4 regions of the Streptomyces sp. NPDC003036 genome follow, and region 1 is predicted to be linked to each of the others. Evidence: riboswitches for the same ligand, from Rfam matches in the RefSeq annotation. Region 1 holds a riboswitch; each other region holds the start of a gene.

What was found. A riboswitch is a leader RNA that binds a small molecule or an ion and turns the genes downstream of it on or off. The one in region 1 is predicted to bind cyclic di-AMP.
Positions count from the first base shown of each region.
Region 2: another riboswitch for cyclic di-AMP. It lies ahead of ABZX67_RS01520 (M23 family metallopeptidase); the one in region 1 lies ahead of ABZX67_RS20010 (transglycosylase family protein).
Region 3: another riboswitch for cyclic di-AMP. It lies ahead of ABZX67_RS10145 (M23 family metallopeptidase); the one in region 1 lies ahead of ABZX67_RS20010 (transglycosylase family protein).
Region 4: another riboswitch for cyclic di-AMP. It lies ahead of ABZX67_RS05730 (LysM peptidoglycan-binding domain-containing M23 family metallopeptidase); the one in region 1 lies ahead of ABZX67_RS20010 (transglycosylase family protein).

Region 1 is NZ_JBEXNO010000025.1:100,441-104,019, reverse strand. It holds gene eno (phosphopyruvate hydratase) at 1-839, opposite strand, end outside; gene ABZX67_RS20010 (transglycosylase family protein) at 1,094-1,804, opposite strand; cyclic di-AMP (ydaO/yuaA leader) riboswitch at 1,808-1,978, opposite strand; gene ABZX67_RS20005 (transglycosylase family protein) at 2,251-3,156, opposite strand; gene ABZX67_RS20000 (cytochrome P450) at 3,322-3,579, opposite strand, start outside.
Region 2 is NZ_JBEXNO010000001.1:315,695-319,273, forward strand. It holds gene ABZX67_RS01505 (carboxymuconolactone decarboxylase family protein) at 1-256, shown strand, start outside; tRNA gene ABZX67_RS01510 (tRNA-Met) at 302-375, shown strand; gene ABZX67_RS01515 (PP2C family protein-serine/threonine phosphatase) at 620-1,651, shown strand; cyclic di-AMP (ydaO/yuaA leader) riboswitch at 1,927-2,063, shown strand; gene ABZX67_RS01520 (M23 family metallopeptidase) at 2,075-3,244, shown strand; gene ABZX67_RS01525 (aldo/keto reductase) at 3,389-3,579, shown strand, end outside.
Region 3 is NZ_JBEXNO010000010.1:116,414-119,992, forward strand. It holds gene ABZX67_RS10140 (pitrilysin family protein) at 1-810, shown strand, start outside; cyclic di-AMP (ydaO/yuaA leader) riboswitch at 1,062-1,227, shown strand; gene ABZX67_RS10145 (M23 family metallopeptidase) at 1,241-2,023, shown strand; gene ABZX67_RS10150 (GntR family transcriptional regulator) at 2,236-2,901, shown strand; gene ABZX67_RS10155 (HPr family phosphocarrier protein) at 3,059-3,340, opposite strand; gene ABZX67_RS10160 (GNAT family N-acetyltransferase) at 3,472-3,579, shown strand, end outside.
Region 4 is NZ_JBEXNO010000005.1:120,556-124,134, reverse strand. It holds gene ABZX67_RS05740 (DUF6126 family protein) at 1-102, shown strand, start outside; gene ABZX67_RS05735 (tyrosine-protein phosphatase) at 127-939, opposite strand; cyclic di-AMP (ydaO/yuaA leader) riboswitch at 1,386-1,543, shown strand; gene ABZX67_RS05730 (LysM peptidoglycan-binding domain-containing M23 family metallopeptidase) at 1,548-2,453, shown strand; gene ABZX67_RS05725 (SGNH/GDSL hydrolase family protein) at 2,625-3,419, shown strand; gene ABZX67_RS05720 (MBL fold metallo-hydrolase) at 3,492-3,579, shown strand, end outside.

The sequences.
Region 1 (3,579 bases):
ACCAGCGGGTACGCCTCGACGAGCTCGGCGTAGTAGTCGGTCATCTCGGCGGCCGAGCGGGACTTGCCCTCGAACTCGTACGCGCCGTCCTTGTAGAACTCGGACGCGGCGACGTCGAGCGCCAGCGCGATGTCCTTGCCCGGGGTGTAGCCGGCCTGCTTGATGGCCTCGAGGATGAGGTCGAGGGCGGCGCGGTTGGAGTCGAGGTTCGGGGCGAAGCCGCCCTCGTCGCCCAGACCCGTGGACAGGCCCTTGTCCTTCAGGACCTTCTTCAGGGTGTGGTAGACCTCGGCGCCCCAGCGCAGCGCCTCGGAGAAGGACTCCGCGCCGATCGGGGCGATCATGAACTCCTGGATGTCCACGTTGGAGTCGGCGTGCGAGCCGCCGTTCAGGATGTTCATCATCGGAACGGGCAGCAGGTGCGCGTTCGGGCCGCCCAGGTAGCGGAAGAGCGGCAGGTCGGACGCCTCGGAGGCGGCGTGCGCGACGGCGAGGGAGACGCCGAGGATGGCGTTGGCGCCGAGCGACGACTTGTCGGGCGTGGCGTCCAGGTCGAACATCGCCTGGTCGATCAGCCGCTGCTCCGTGGCGTCGTAGCCGACGAGCTCCGGGCCGATCTGCTCGATGACGGCGAGGACGGCCTTCTCGACACCCTTGCCGAGGTAGCGGTCCTTGTCACCGTCGCGGAGCTCGAGGGCCTCGAACGCACCGGTGGAGGCACCGGACGGGACGGCAGCACGGCCGGTGCTGCCGTCGTCGAGGCCGACCTCGACCTCGACCGTGGGGTTGCCTCGGGAGTCCAGGATTTCCCGGGCTACGACGACGTCGATGGACGGCACGAGCATCTCCTTCTGGGATGTGACGCAATGTGTGACGCGAGCGGTGCAGGGTGCAGGGTCTCTTTGGCCTTGCGCCGTGCGACAAGAGCCTATCCGGCCGGGGGGCCGGGGCCAGCCGACGCCCGCCTCGTGGGACGAAAAACGACCCAAGGGCCCTGTTTACGGGGCAAAAGCCCACAAGGTTTACCTGCCGGTAACCGCGAAGGCCCCGGCCCGCCGCCGCATGGGCGACTCGGGCCGGGGCCGTCGGGGGGTCAGCTCAGGTGGAGCTGCTGGCCCGGGTAGATGAGGTCGGCGTCCTCGACGATGTCCTTGTTCAGCTCGAAGAGCTTCTGCCAGCCGCCTTCGACGTTCTCCGCCTCGGCGATGGTGCTGAGGGTGTCGCCGGCCTTCACCTTGTACTCGCCGTCGCCCTTGGCGACCTTCTTGCCGGTCGGGGTGGTGACGGTCTTCTTCGCCTCGGCCTTGGGCGCGGCCTTGGGGGCCTCCCCGGCCTTGGGCGCGGCCTTCGGCGCGGTGCGCTGCTCGCTGCGGGTGGTGGGCTGCTCGGCCGTGCGCTCGGCGGCGCCGCCGTCGTACGCGGCGTTGGACAGGCCCACGCCGCACACCGGCCACGCGCCCTTGCCCTGGCCGTCCAGGACCTTCTCGGCGATCTCGATCTGCTGCGCCTTGCTGGCCTGGTCGGCGGTGGCGGCGTACGCGGTGCCGCCGTACGCGGCCCAGGTGGAGGCCGAGAACTGCAGGCCGCCGTAGTAGCCGTTGCCGGTGTTGATGGACCAGTTGCCGCCGGACTCGCACTGGGCGACCTTGTCCCACTCGGCGGAGGTGGCCGCCGAGGCGGAGGTGGCGCCCATCAGCGGGGCGGCCACGGCGACGCCGGTGATGCCGGCGAACGCGGCGAAACGGACCGCCTTGGACGGGCGACGGTGCTTGGCCTTGCCGGAAACCTTGCTGGAAAACAGCATGGAGATTCTCCTCACCGACGCCTGCGAGGTGAGCTGTCGGGTTAGGGCTGATGAGCTGCCCCGCCGCGCGACTCGCGCGGCCTCACCCCAAGCCGGCTCACGGACCGTCCTTCGACGGCCGGGGGCCGGCACCTACCTTGGGTCCCCCGCTCCTGCCTTCGGCGCATGACGCGACGACTGTTCCCTTGCGTCCGGCGGCAGGATTCGGCGTACCGGTCGAAGGGGCCCGCGATGGCGAGCGATGAAGACCGTAATCACAGAGCCCGGTGAAGTTCAAAGACGGACATCCGGGTCAATCCGCCCCTACCGCCCTGCGCTTGACGGACGTTTGCGCAGGTGAGGGGCGGATCGGACACATCGTGCGTTCGTGAGGCGCCAGTTGGCACAAAGAGACTCATGTCTCACTGACGCAGACCCGGACATAGGGGTACCAACACCCCCGCCACCTAGCGCTGCGCGGGGGCCAGATCGAGGCTCTGGCCGGGCAGGATGAGGTCCGGATCGGCGCCCACGGTCTGGCGGTTGGCGTCATAGAGGGCGGTCCAGCCGCCTTCGAGGTCCTTCGCCGCGGCGATGGCGGAGAGGCTGTCGCCGGGGCGGACGGTGTACGCGCCCGGCTGGGCGTCCGCCAGGTCGCGTGTCGCGCCGTCACCTCGCGAGGTGTGGCCGTCCGTTTCGCGCCCGCTGACCGAATTGTCGGCGCTCGTGGGGTTCTCGGCCTCCGGCGCGGCCGGGTCGGTCGCGGTCGGGTCCGTCGCCGCCGGGGGCTCCGCCGGGTCGGGCGCGCCGCGGTGCTTGCCGTTGCCGGGGACGGGCGGGGCGGCCGGGGCCGACGTCTCCGGCGCGGCGTCCGGCGTGGTGGGCGCGGCGGGCTCGGCCGGCAGGAGGCTCTCGACCGGGTCGGCGGGGGTCACCGGCTCGGTGGGCTCCACCGGCTGGCCGGCGTCGGCCGGAGCGGACGCGCCGGGAGCGGCGTCCGGGGCGGCCTCGGGCGTCGCGGTGCCGGAGGACGCGTCGGGCGTGGCGTCCGGCTTCGCCCCGGTGGCGCCGCCCAGGCCCACGATGGGGGCGCAGGTCTCCCAGGTCTTGACGCCTGTCGCGGCGTAGACCTGCTCCGCGACGGCTATCTGCTGGGCGCGGCTGGCGAGGTCGGGGCGCAGGGCGTACTGCTTGCCGCCGTACGCGTCCCAGGTCTCCTGCGAGAGCTGGAGTCCGCCGTAGAAGCCGTTGCCCATGTCGGCGCTCCACGCGCCGCCGGACTCGCACTCGGCGACCCGGTCCCACGTGTGGGCGTCGACGGCCGACGCGGAGCCGGCGCCGAGCAGCGGAAGGGCGATGGCGGATCCGGTCACCCCTGCCGCGACAACGATGGCGGGGGCCTGACGGGGTCGACGGTGCCTGCCGTTCCCGGAGCGCATGCGGTGTGCCTTTCGCGTGACTGCTGAGGTGACGGTGAACGTAGCGGCATTCGAACGTCAGTCACAAGTCGATGCAGGGGAGATTACGCGAAGATCACATTACTGACGGATCGTCATTTCCGGTGCCCCGCTGGGACCCCTCCCAAAGGGGGTGAACTCGACCGGGAGCGTGCGCAGTCCACGCATAATCAGCCCCCCGCGCCACCGCAAATCGGCAGGATCCACCGCGAGCCGGAGGTCCGGCAACCGGGTCAGCAGCGTCGCCAGCGCGGTCTGCCCTTCGAGGCGGGCGAGCGGCGCGCCGAGGCAGTAGTGGATGCCGTGCCCGTACCCCAGGTGCTGGTTGTCGCGCCGCGC
Region 2 (3,579 bases), on a different contig from region 1:
GGAGAGCGAGGAGCGGCTGCACATGGTCGCCGTCTGGCGCGACGCGGCGCGCTTCTTCACCGAGCGGGAACGGGCCGCGCTCGCGCTGACCGAGGCCGTCACGCTGGTCGCGGCGGAGGGCGTGCCGGACGACGTATACGCGCGCGCGGCCGCCCAGTTCGAGGAGGGCGAGCTCGGGCGGCTGCTCGCGCTGATCTTCACCATCAACACCTGGAACCGCATCGCCCTCAGCACGGCGAAGGTGCCGGGCGAGTAATTGGTGTTGATCTTGCTCCGCATGGCGTAGGGTGGTGTTTACCGACGCGGGGTGGAGCAGCTCGGTAGCTCGCTGGGCTCATAACCCAGAGGTCGCAGGTTCAAATCCTGTCCCCGCTACTGATGACGACGAAGACCCGGTGCCACAAGGCACCGGGTCTTCGTCGTCATGTCGTGCGTGTGCTGCATGTCCTGCGTGGTCGCCCGGTCGGCCGATGGCGGGGCATCCTGCGGCGCGGCTCCGGTCGGTGTGAGCGGGGCCCGCCTACCGTCCGTAACCGTGGGTGACAACGGCGACAGGACCTGGGGTCGGAGCGCGCGACGCGCGAAGGTACGCCGCTTCCTCCGGGTGGTGCCCGTACTGATGATCGTCGGCGGGGTGGTGTTCGACCTGCTGACGCCGCCCCGGTTCACGGCCGTGCCGCTGTTCACCGCCGCCCCGCTCGTCGCCGCGCCGTTCTTCACCGTACGGATCACCCTGGTGGCCGGGGCCGCCGCCGTCCTGGCGCTGGTCGGGCTGCGCCTCCACAGCGGCACGCTGGACGAGGCCCCGTCGATCACGGAGCTCGTCACCCTGATCACGGTCTCGGCGTTCGCGCTGATGATCAACCGGGTCGTGCGGCGCAGCGGCGAGCGGCTCGCCTCCGCCCGTGGCATCGCCGAATCCGCGCAGCGCGCCGTGCTCCCGACGCCGGCCGAGCGGATCGGTGGCCTTCGGGTGGCGGCGCGGTACGAGGCGGCGCAGGCGGACGCGTTCATCGGGGGCGATCTCTACGCCGTGCAGGACACGCCCTACGGGGTGCGGCTGGTGGTCGGGGACGTCCGCGGGAAGGGGATGGGCGCGGTCGAGGCGGTGGCGGTCGTGCTGGGCGCGTTCCGGGAGGCGGCCGAGCAGGAGAGCTCGCTGGAGGGGGTGTCGCAGCGGCTGGAGCGGGCGCTCGCGCGGGAGGGGACCCGGCGCGACGGGCTCGACGCCTTCGAGGGCTTCACCACCGCCGTACTGGCCGAGGTGGCGCGCGGCGAGGCGGTGGTGCGGATCGTCAACCGCGGCCATCCCGAGCCGCTGGTGCTGTACGCCGACGGGGGCCTGGAGCGGCTGGAGCCGACCGAGCCCGCGCTGCCGCTGGGGATGGCGGACCTGGGGCCGTGGCCCGACCGCGCGGACGAGGTGCCGTTCCCGCCCGGGGCGACGCTGCTCTTCTACACGGACGGGCTTTCCGAGGCGCGGGACGCGAGCGGTGCCTTCTACGACCCGGCGGAGCGGCTGGCGGGGCGGAGCTTCGCGAGGCCGGGGGAGCTGCTGGACGCCCTGGTCGAGGACGTACGGCGGCATACGGGGGGCGGGGGGACGACCGACGACCTCGCGCTGCTGGCGGTGAGCAAGCCTCAGGGGTAGCGGGCCGGGGCGGCGGGAGCATCCGGGGCGGCCGGGCACGGAGGGTGATCGGTGTGGAGCCCTCCGCATAACATTTGACTAACCGTCAGAAAGTGTGGTGGGGCACACGGGGTGTGAGGGGTAGTCAACTTGGCTGCCTATGCCCGTTTGTGAGGCGGTATGCCGGGGGCTACGTGGTTAATGATCAGTAGGAACGGCTTGGAATCACGACCCCGCGTCTATTAACGTTCGATAACGCAGCGCGGTCGTCCCAGCCGACGCAAGAGCGACGGCACCGTGCGCGCGCGCCGAATTCCGCAAGGGAACCGGGGAACCACCACCTTGGGGTGAATCGGGCCGCATCGCCGGCCTGAAGGAGACCTTCCTGCTCCGAACCCGTCAGCTAACCCGGTAGGCGAGAAGGAAGGAAAGGAGTGCGCCCCCGTGGCGTCCAACAGGCCTGCCCCCGAAGCGCCGTCTGCTCCATCGGCCTCCCCGGCCGCCCCCGCCTCCCCGGCCCCCCACTTCGTCGACTCCTTCGGCCCGGGCCCCGGTTCCGGTGCGCCCGCGGAGGGCCAGTGGGAGGAGTGGAACCCCACCGAGGACACCGTCCGTCCCGTCCGTGGCCGCCACCGCGTGGTCAAGCAGCGCGGCGGGCTGGCCCGTAGCTCCACGGTCCTGGGCGTGGGCGTCATCGCGGCCGTCGGTGCCGGAGGGATGGCCACCGCGCAGGACAAGCCGGCGGTCTCCATATCCCTGCCCGACCTGTCCGGCGCGATAGCCGACAGCCTTCCGGACGCCGAGTCCATGCCGGGCATCGGCTCCCTGATCTCCGACGACGGTGCCGACGACGGTTCCGGCGGCGCCTCCGCGGACGCCCGGCTGACCGCCGCCGCGCCGCTGACCGCCGGGTCCCTCGCCGCCGACGACGGCCCCGCCGGGGACCGGGCCGAAGGCGGCGCGAGCGCCGGCGAGGCCCTGCGGGCGCGCATCCTCCAGCAGGCCGAGCAGCAGCAGGCGTCCGCGGACGCGGCGGCGAAGCTCGCGGCCGAGAAGGAGGCCGCCGAGCAGGCGGCCGCGCTGGCCAAGTCCCAGCAGACCGCCGCCGAGAAGGAGGCGGCCGCCGAGGCGAAGGCGAAGGCCGAAGCGGCGGCGAAGGCCGAGGCGGAGGCCGCGGCCAAGGCGGAGGCCGAGCGGCTGGCCAAGCTCGCCGGCAGCTACGCGCTGCCGACCTCCTCGTACACCATCACCTCCACCTACGGCCAGGCCGGCACCATGTGGTCCTCCGGCTACCACACCGGCCTCGACCTCGCGGCTCCCACGGGCACCCCGGCCAAGGCCGTGCACGGCGGCACCATCAAGTCGGCCGGCTGGTCCGGCTCGTACGGCTACCGGATCGTCCTGGAGCTGGAGGACGGCACCGAGGTCTGGTACTGCCACCTCTCCTCGATGACGGTGGGCGCGGGGCAGAAGGTCGCCACCGGCGAGACCATCGGGCGCGTCGGCGCCACCGGCAACGTGACCGGGCCGCACCTGCACCTGGAGGTCCACACGGCGGGCGGCGGCGGAGTGGACCCGCTGGCGTGGCTCCGCGGCAAGGGCCTGACCGTCTGAACCGTCTGACGGACTGACCGTCCGACGGCCCGCAGACTCCGGTGGCCCTGGCGTTCCACCCCCCGACGCCAGGGCCGCCGGTTCCTTCGCCCCATGGGCGGATGCCCGGAATACACCACCTCGGGTGGGGTGTTGAGGTATCGCATGACCTCACTTCCCCTTCGCAGGCTGGGTACGTCCGACCTCCACGTCTTCCCCCTCGGCCTCGGCGGCAACGTCTTCGGCTGGACCGCCGACGCCATGCAGTCCTTCGCCGTCCTCGACGCGTACACGGCAGCCGGCGGCAACTTCGTCGACACCGCCGACACCTACTCGTCGTGGGCCCCCGGCCACCA
Region 3 (3,579 bases), on a different contig from region 1:
TCCGCGGCCGTACGGGCCTTCTACGAAGCCCATGTCCGGCCCGCCACGGCCACCGCCATCGTCGTGGGCGACCTGACGGACGTCGACCTCGACGCGGTGCTCGCCGACACCCTCGGCGCCTGGACCGGCGACACCGCCGAGCCCCGCCCCGTACCGCCCGTCACGGCCGACGACACGGGCCGTGTCGTCATCGTCGACCGCCCCGGCGCCGTGCAGACGCAGCTGCTGATCGGCCGCGTCGGTCCCGACCGGCACGACCGCGTCTGGCCGGCCCAGGTGCTCGGCACGTACTGCCTCGGCGGCACCCTCACCTCGCGCCTGGACCGCGTGCTGCGCGAGGAGAAGGGCTACACCTACGGCGTACGGGCCTTCGGCCAGGTGCTGCGCTCCGGTCCCGGAGGCAACGGCGCCTCGATGCTCGCCATCAGCGGCTCCGTCGACACCCCCAACACCGGTCCGGCCCTCGACGACCTGTGGAAGGTGCTGCGCACCCTCGCCGCCGAGGGCCTGACCGACGCCGAGCGGGACGTCGCCGTGCAGAACCTCGTGGGCGTCGCCCCGCTCAAGTACGAGACGGCGGCCTCGGTCGCGGGCACCCTCGCCGACCAGGTCGAGCAGCACCTCCCGGACGACTTCCAGGCGCAGTTGTACGCCCGCCTGGCCGAGACCGGGACGGTGGAGGCCACGGCCGCGGTCGTCAGCGCCTTCCCCGTGGACCGTCTCGTCACCGTGCTCGTCGGCGATGCCGCGCAGATCAAGGAGCCGGTCGAGGCGCTCGGTATCGGTGAAGTGAGCGTCGTCACCGGCTGATTGACGGCGGGTCGGCCGCGCGTCGCCGGCCGCGTCACCGGCGGAACCCCGGCATCCATGCGGATGCCGGGGTTCCGCCGTCTGCTGCCGCTGCCCTCGCCGGTCCACCGCATGTCCGTTTTGTTGGGGAGGTTACGTGTCTGCCCTGTGGCGTGCGCTACAAAAAACCGTGTCCGTTTGGTGATTGAAAGATCAGCCGCTTAGCGTCTGATGCGCTGTCCGCCCGCTGTACCCGCCGCATCCGCGGCACCGGGCAGCCATCGCCGAATCCCCATCGGGCGCGAGCCCGGGGAGCCGGGGACCCACACGAAGTCCCTGGGGTGAATCGGACGCCTTCGCATCCGTGCGGAGGGGCCCGTAGGAGACCTTCCTGCTCCGAACCCGTCAGCTAACCCGGTAGGCGAGAAGGAAGGAAAGGATCAGCCACCGTATGGCGTTCACCCGTGCCACCGGGAAGCACCGTGCCCCGAGCCGCCTGAGCCGCAAGAGCGCACACGTCGCCGGCGTGGCGGCCATCGCCACCACCGGCGTCATCGGAACCCTCGCTTCCCCGGCGCTCGCCGCCGACGCGGACGTCCGCGCACTGGAGGACACCGGCCTCAACCAGGCGGTCATCACCGACACGCTCGCCGAGACCGTCGACGCCCAGGCCGAGGCCCAGGAGCGCGAGGCCGAGGAGGCCGCCGCCCGCGCCGCCGCCCAGGCCAAGGCCGAGGCGGAGGCCAAGCGCAAGGCCGAGGCCCGCGTCAAGGCCGCCCGCGAGGCGGAGGAGCGCGCCGCCCGCGAGGCCGAGCGCAAGCGCCTGAACTCCTTCACGCTCCCGGTCGCCGGTTCCTACGTCAGCACCGGCTACCAGACCGGCGGCGCCATGTGGTCCTCCGGCAGCCACACCGGCGTCGACTTCCACGCCCCCTCCGGCTCCACGGTCGTCGCCGTGGGCCTGGGCACCGTCGTCGAGGCGGGCTGGGGCGGCGCGTACGGCAACAACGTGGTGATCCGGATGGCCGACGGCACGTACACGCAGTACGGCCACCTCTCCTCCGTCAGCGTCTCGGTCGGCGAGCGGGTCATGCCCGGCCAGCAGATAGGCCTCTCCGGTTCCACCGGCAACTCCTCCGGCCCGCACCTCCACTTCGAGGCCCGTACGAGCGCCGAGTACGGCTCCGACATCGACCCCGTCGCGTACCTGCGCTCGCACGGCGTCAACGTCTGACCTCCGACCGCACGACCCGAGACAGACAAGGCCCCGGCTCCTCATCCGAGCCGGGGCCTTCGCCGTTCTCCGGCGCGGCCGGTCTGGCCAAAAGATATCCATGGATTTCGACCCGGCGTCGGAAATTCAGGAATGGTGCCATAGAGTCACTGAACACTCGTCAAATCGGTCGGACGCACGCTGTTTCGCGCGCATTACGTCGGAGGTTCGGTATGCGCATTCCCGCGCACTCGGTATGCACGGCGATTCGCGACGACATCGTCTCCGGCGTCTTCCCGCGTGGTAGCCGCCTCACCGAGGAGCAGCTGGCGCGCCGCTACGGCGTCTCCCGCGTCCCGGTCCGCGAGGCCCTGCGAACCCTGGAGTCGGAGGGCTTCGTCACCACCCGCCGCCACGCCGGGGCGTGTGTCGCCGAGCCCACCGAGCAGGAGGCCGCCGACCTGCTGGAGGTCCGGGCGCTGCTGGAGCCGCTCGGCGCGGCGCGGGCCGCCCAGCGGCGTACCGAGGCGCACCTCAAGGTGTTGCGGGGCCTGGTCAGGCTGGGCCAGGAGCGGGCGCGCCGGGGCCAGGGGGAGGACCTGCGGGCGCTCGGCGACTGGTTCCACGAGACGCTCGCCCAGGCCTCCGGCAGCCCGGGCCTGACCGCCCTGCTGACCCAGCTGCGGCACAAGATCGCCTGGATGTACGCGGTCGACCAGCCGCCCGCGCCCGTGGAGGCGTGGGCCGAGCACGGCGCGATCGTCGACGCGGTGGCGCGCGGTGACGCCGAGCGGGCCCGGGCGCTGACCGCACTGCACGCCGAGCGCTCACTCGGCGCGCACCGGCTGCGTGTGAGGAGTCCGCAACATCGCGTCAACACGGTGAGCGCCCGCAATTAACAACGCGGCCGTATACAGAAAGGTTCACCAAAAAAGCGGAGCCGTATCACCCCGGAATTCGGGGGCGATACGGCTCCGCCGCAAGAGGACAGGTAATTGTCCGAGGTGATGTCGAGGCGACGTCCGAGGTGATGGCCGGGACGATGCCCGAAGCCCGTCAGACGGTCTCGGGAAGCTCCTCGAGACCCTCCGCGACCAGCTTCGCCAGGCGGTCCAGGGCGGCGTCCGCACCCTCCGCGTCCGACGCGAGCACGATCTCCTCGCCGCCCTGCGCACCCAGGCCGAGGACCGCGAGCATCGACGCGGCGTTCACCGGGTTGCCGTCGGCCTTGGCGATCGTCACGGGGACGCCGGCGGCCGTGGCGGCACGGACGAAGATGGAGGCGGGGCGGGCGTGCAGGCCCTCGGCCCAGCCGACGTTGACGCGGCGCTCAGCCATGGTGTTGCCCTTCGAGTTCAGGGGGTTGTCTAGACCACTCTCTCATGTTCTCCGGTGTGCACGCGAACCTGATCAATGTGCCCTGTCCACAGCACCTCCGCGACCGGTGTCCCGCACCGTAACCTGGGCCCATGCGGACCCCGTCGGATCAGCCGGAACATGCGTACCCCGACCACTGGGAAGCCGACGTCGTGCTGCGCGACGGCGGCACCGCGCGGATCAGGCCGATCACCCCGGAC
Region 4 (3,579 bases), on a different contig from region 1:
AAGTTCCCGCGCGGGCTCGTCGTCCGGCTCTTCGCCTACCTGGTGGCCGGCCACCTCTTCGCGGCGTTCCTGTACCTGCTCTTCGCGCTGGGCGCCGGCTGACGAGCCCGACCCGGGCCCCGGGTCTCAGCCCGCGTCGAGGAGCCGCTCGCGCAGCCGCTCCCGCGTCTCGGGCGTCAGCTTCAGGCCCTCCGAGAGGTACCGGTCGGTCGTGCCCCAGGTCTCCTCGATGGTCGCGAAGGCCGCCGCCAGGTACTCCAGGCGCGCGTCGAAGAGCGGGCTGAGCAGCTCCATCACCTCGGGCGACATACCGGCCGGGGAGCTGTCGCTGCGGTGCACCTTGTAGCGGCGGTGCGGGTCGTTGGACTTGAGGTAGTCCGCCTCGATGGCCTCCCGCTCGACGCCGACCGCCAGCAGCGTCACCGCGATCGACAGCCCCGCCCGGTCCTTGCCCGCCGCGCAGTGCATGAGCGCCGGGACGCTGTCCTCGGCGAGGGCGTGCAGCACCCGGCTGTGCTCCGCCGTGCGCTCCTTGATGATCGTGCGGTACGACTCCGACATCCGTGCCGCCGCCTGGCCGTCCGCGAGGATCTGGCGCAGCTGGTCGAGGTCGCCGTCGCGGACCATCCGCCAGAACTCGACGCCGTCGGCCGGGTCGGTGAGCGGGATGTTCACGTTCCGTACGCCGGGGAGCTCGATGTCGGGGCCTTCGAGCTTCTGGTCGGCGGCGTTGCGGAAGTCGAAGATCGTGTGCAGCCCGAGGGAGCCCAGGAACGCCGCGTCCTCCCCGGTGGCGTGCGCCAGGTGGCCGCTGCGGTAGAGCCGCCCGTGCCGGATGCGCAGCCCGTCCACCGTCGGCAGCCCGCCCACATCCCGGAAATTGCGCACACCGGACAGTTCGGGCTCGCTCGACGGGGCCTGCGGCACCTGCTGCGTCACGGGGACTCCTCCGCGTCTGACGTCGGCGCCGGCCGCCGACGATGTCGCGATCCGACGATACGACATTGGGTTCCCGGGGCAATCATCCGCACGGGTGCTCGATCCGTCCGCCTGTCCGCCCTCGGTGCGCCTGCGACGGCTCGTCGAGGTATGACGCTTCTGTCCGTATTGGGGTGTTCGGCATAACGTGCCCCGATAGAACGGGACATGGGCCTCGGCGCGTGAGCAGCGTCATAAAAGTGACCGTCCGTGGCCGGGCCTCTTCCGCAATTCCCCTGCGCTCACCGGGAATTCATGATCCGTAATCCACGGAGGGTGACCGGTAATCCGCGACGGCGCGGTGCAAAGGAATGCACTCGGGAAAGCGGCGGCTTGTTCGAGCCGACCCGACTGTCCTACGGTCACCGCAATCCGGCCGGACCGCCGAATCCTGCCGCCGGCCCGGAATTCAGCACCCACCCACGTGTGGCAGGAGCGGGGGACCCAGGTAAGTCCGCCGATCCCGGAATTCCGGGACCGGCTCGGGGTTAAGTCGCGTCACCACGCGGCCGGGCATCTCCAGCCCGAACCCGACAGCTCACCTCGCAGGCGCCGGAGAGGAATTCGCCATGCCCGCCAAGGGTAAGCACCGCCGTCCCAAGTCCAGCACGCTCACGCGTGGTTTCATCGCCGCCGGTACCGGTGGCGCGGCCATCGCCCTTCCGCTGCTCGGCGCCACCGGTGCGCACGCCGCGGAGCAGAGCGCCGCGCCGGCGACCGCTCCGCAGCAGGTGGTCGCCGCCGCGCAGACCGCCCAGGCCGCCGCCAAGCCCGCGCCCCGTACGTACACCGTGGTCGCCGGTGACTACCTCGCCAAGATCGCCCACAACAAGAACGTCAAGGGCGGCTGGCAGAAGCTGTACAAGGACAACCGCGAGGTCATCGGTGAGGACCCGTCGCTGATCCTCCCGGGCATGGAGCTCACCCTCGGCGCCAAGGCCGCCCCGGCCAAGGCCAAGCCGAAGGCGGACGAGGACCGCGGCGAGGCCCGCGCCTCCCGCTCCGCCGCCAAGGCCGAGGCCCCGGCGGCCAAGGCCGCCCCGGCGCAGTCCGCCCCGAAGAGCACCGGCTCCGGCTTCACGGCCCCGGTCGACTCCTCGATCACCACCCCGTACCGCGCCTCCGGCTCCATGTGGTCCTCCGGCTACCACACCGGTGTCGACTTCGCGGCCTCCTCCGGCACCAGCGTCAAGGCCGTCGGCCCCGGCACCGTGGTCTCGGCCGGCTGGAGCGGCTCGTACGGCAACGAGGTCGTCATCAAGCACACCGACGGCACGTACTCGCAGTACGCCCACCTCTCCCAGCTCTCCGTCTCCTCCGGCCAGAGCGTCAGCGGCGGCCAGCAGATCGGCCTCTCCGGGTCCACCGGCAACTCCACCGGCCCGCACCTGCACTTCGAGATCCGCACCAGCCCCAGCTACGGCTCGGACATCGACCCGCTGGCGTACCTGCGCCAGCACGGCGTCTCCATCTGACGCACCGTCGACGCGCCGTCGGCCACCCGCCCTGCCCGGTACCGCGCTCCACGGTGCCGGGCAGCGGCGTATTCCGGCTTGGACGAATCTTGACCGGTGGCATATCTCACGCTACGTCAACCCCTCCTTACGGTCGCGTAGGTCACAGGGAAGGAGGCAGGATGTGCTCCCGTGGCAGACGATTCGACCTTCAGAGACAGTGACGTATTCGGGTCGTACGTGGCGATCGGTGACAGCTTCACCGAGGGCGTCGGAGACCCCGGACCCGACGGCACGTTCGTCGGCTGGGCCGACCGCCTGGCGGTGCTCCTCGCCGACCGGCTGCCCGAGCCCGACGACTTCCGGTACGCGAACCTCGCCGTACGCGGACGGCTCCTCGACCAGATCGTCGAGGAACAGCTCCCGCGGGCGAAAGAGCTCGCCCCCGACCTGGTGACCTTCTGCGCGGGCGGCAACGACATCATCCGGCCCGGCAGCGACCCCGACGACGTCGCCGAACGCTTCGAGCGGGCCGTCGCCGACCTGACGTCGGTGGTCGGCACCGTGCTGGTGACGACCGGCTTCGACACCCGCGGCGTGCCGGTGCTGCGCCACCTGCGCGGCAAGATCGCCACGTACAACGGCCATGTGCGCGCCGTCGCCGACCGCTACGGCTGCCCCGTGCTGGACCTCTGGTCCCTCAAGACCGTCCAGGACAGACGGGCTTGGGACGCGGACCGGCTCCACCTGTCCGCCGAGGGCCACACCCGCGTCGCCCTCCGCGCCGGCCAGGTCCTGGGCGTGGAGGTCCCCGCCGACCCGGACCAGCCGTGGCCGCCCCTGCCGCCGCGCGGCCCGCTGGAAGTGCGCCGCGACGACATCCAGTGGGCGCGCGAGTACCTGGTGCCGTGGATCGGCCGCCGCCTGCGCGGCGAGTCCTCCGGCGACCACGTCTCGGCCAAGCGCCCGGACCTGCTTCCGTTGTAGGGTCCCGGACCCGCGCCCCGGGCTGTCACACCCTCCGCCCATAATGGGAGGACCAAGCCCCCTGGAGGTGCTGTGACCGGCTCCGACTCCACGCCCACGCGACCGTCGTGGTCCCGGCTGCGCACGCTGCGGCCCGCCGCCTTCGGCGCGGACCCGACGG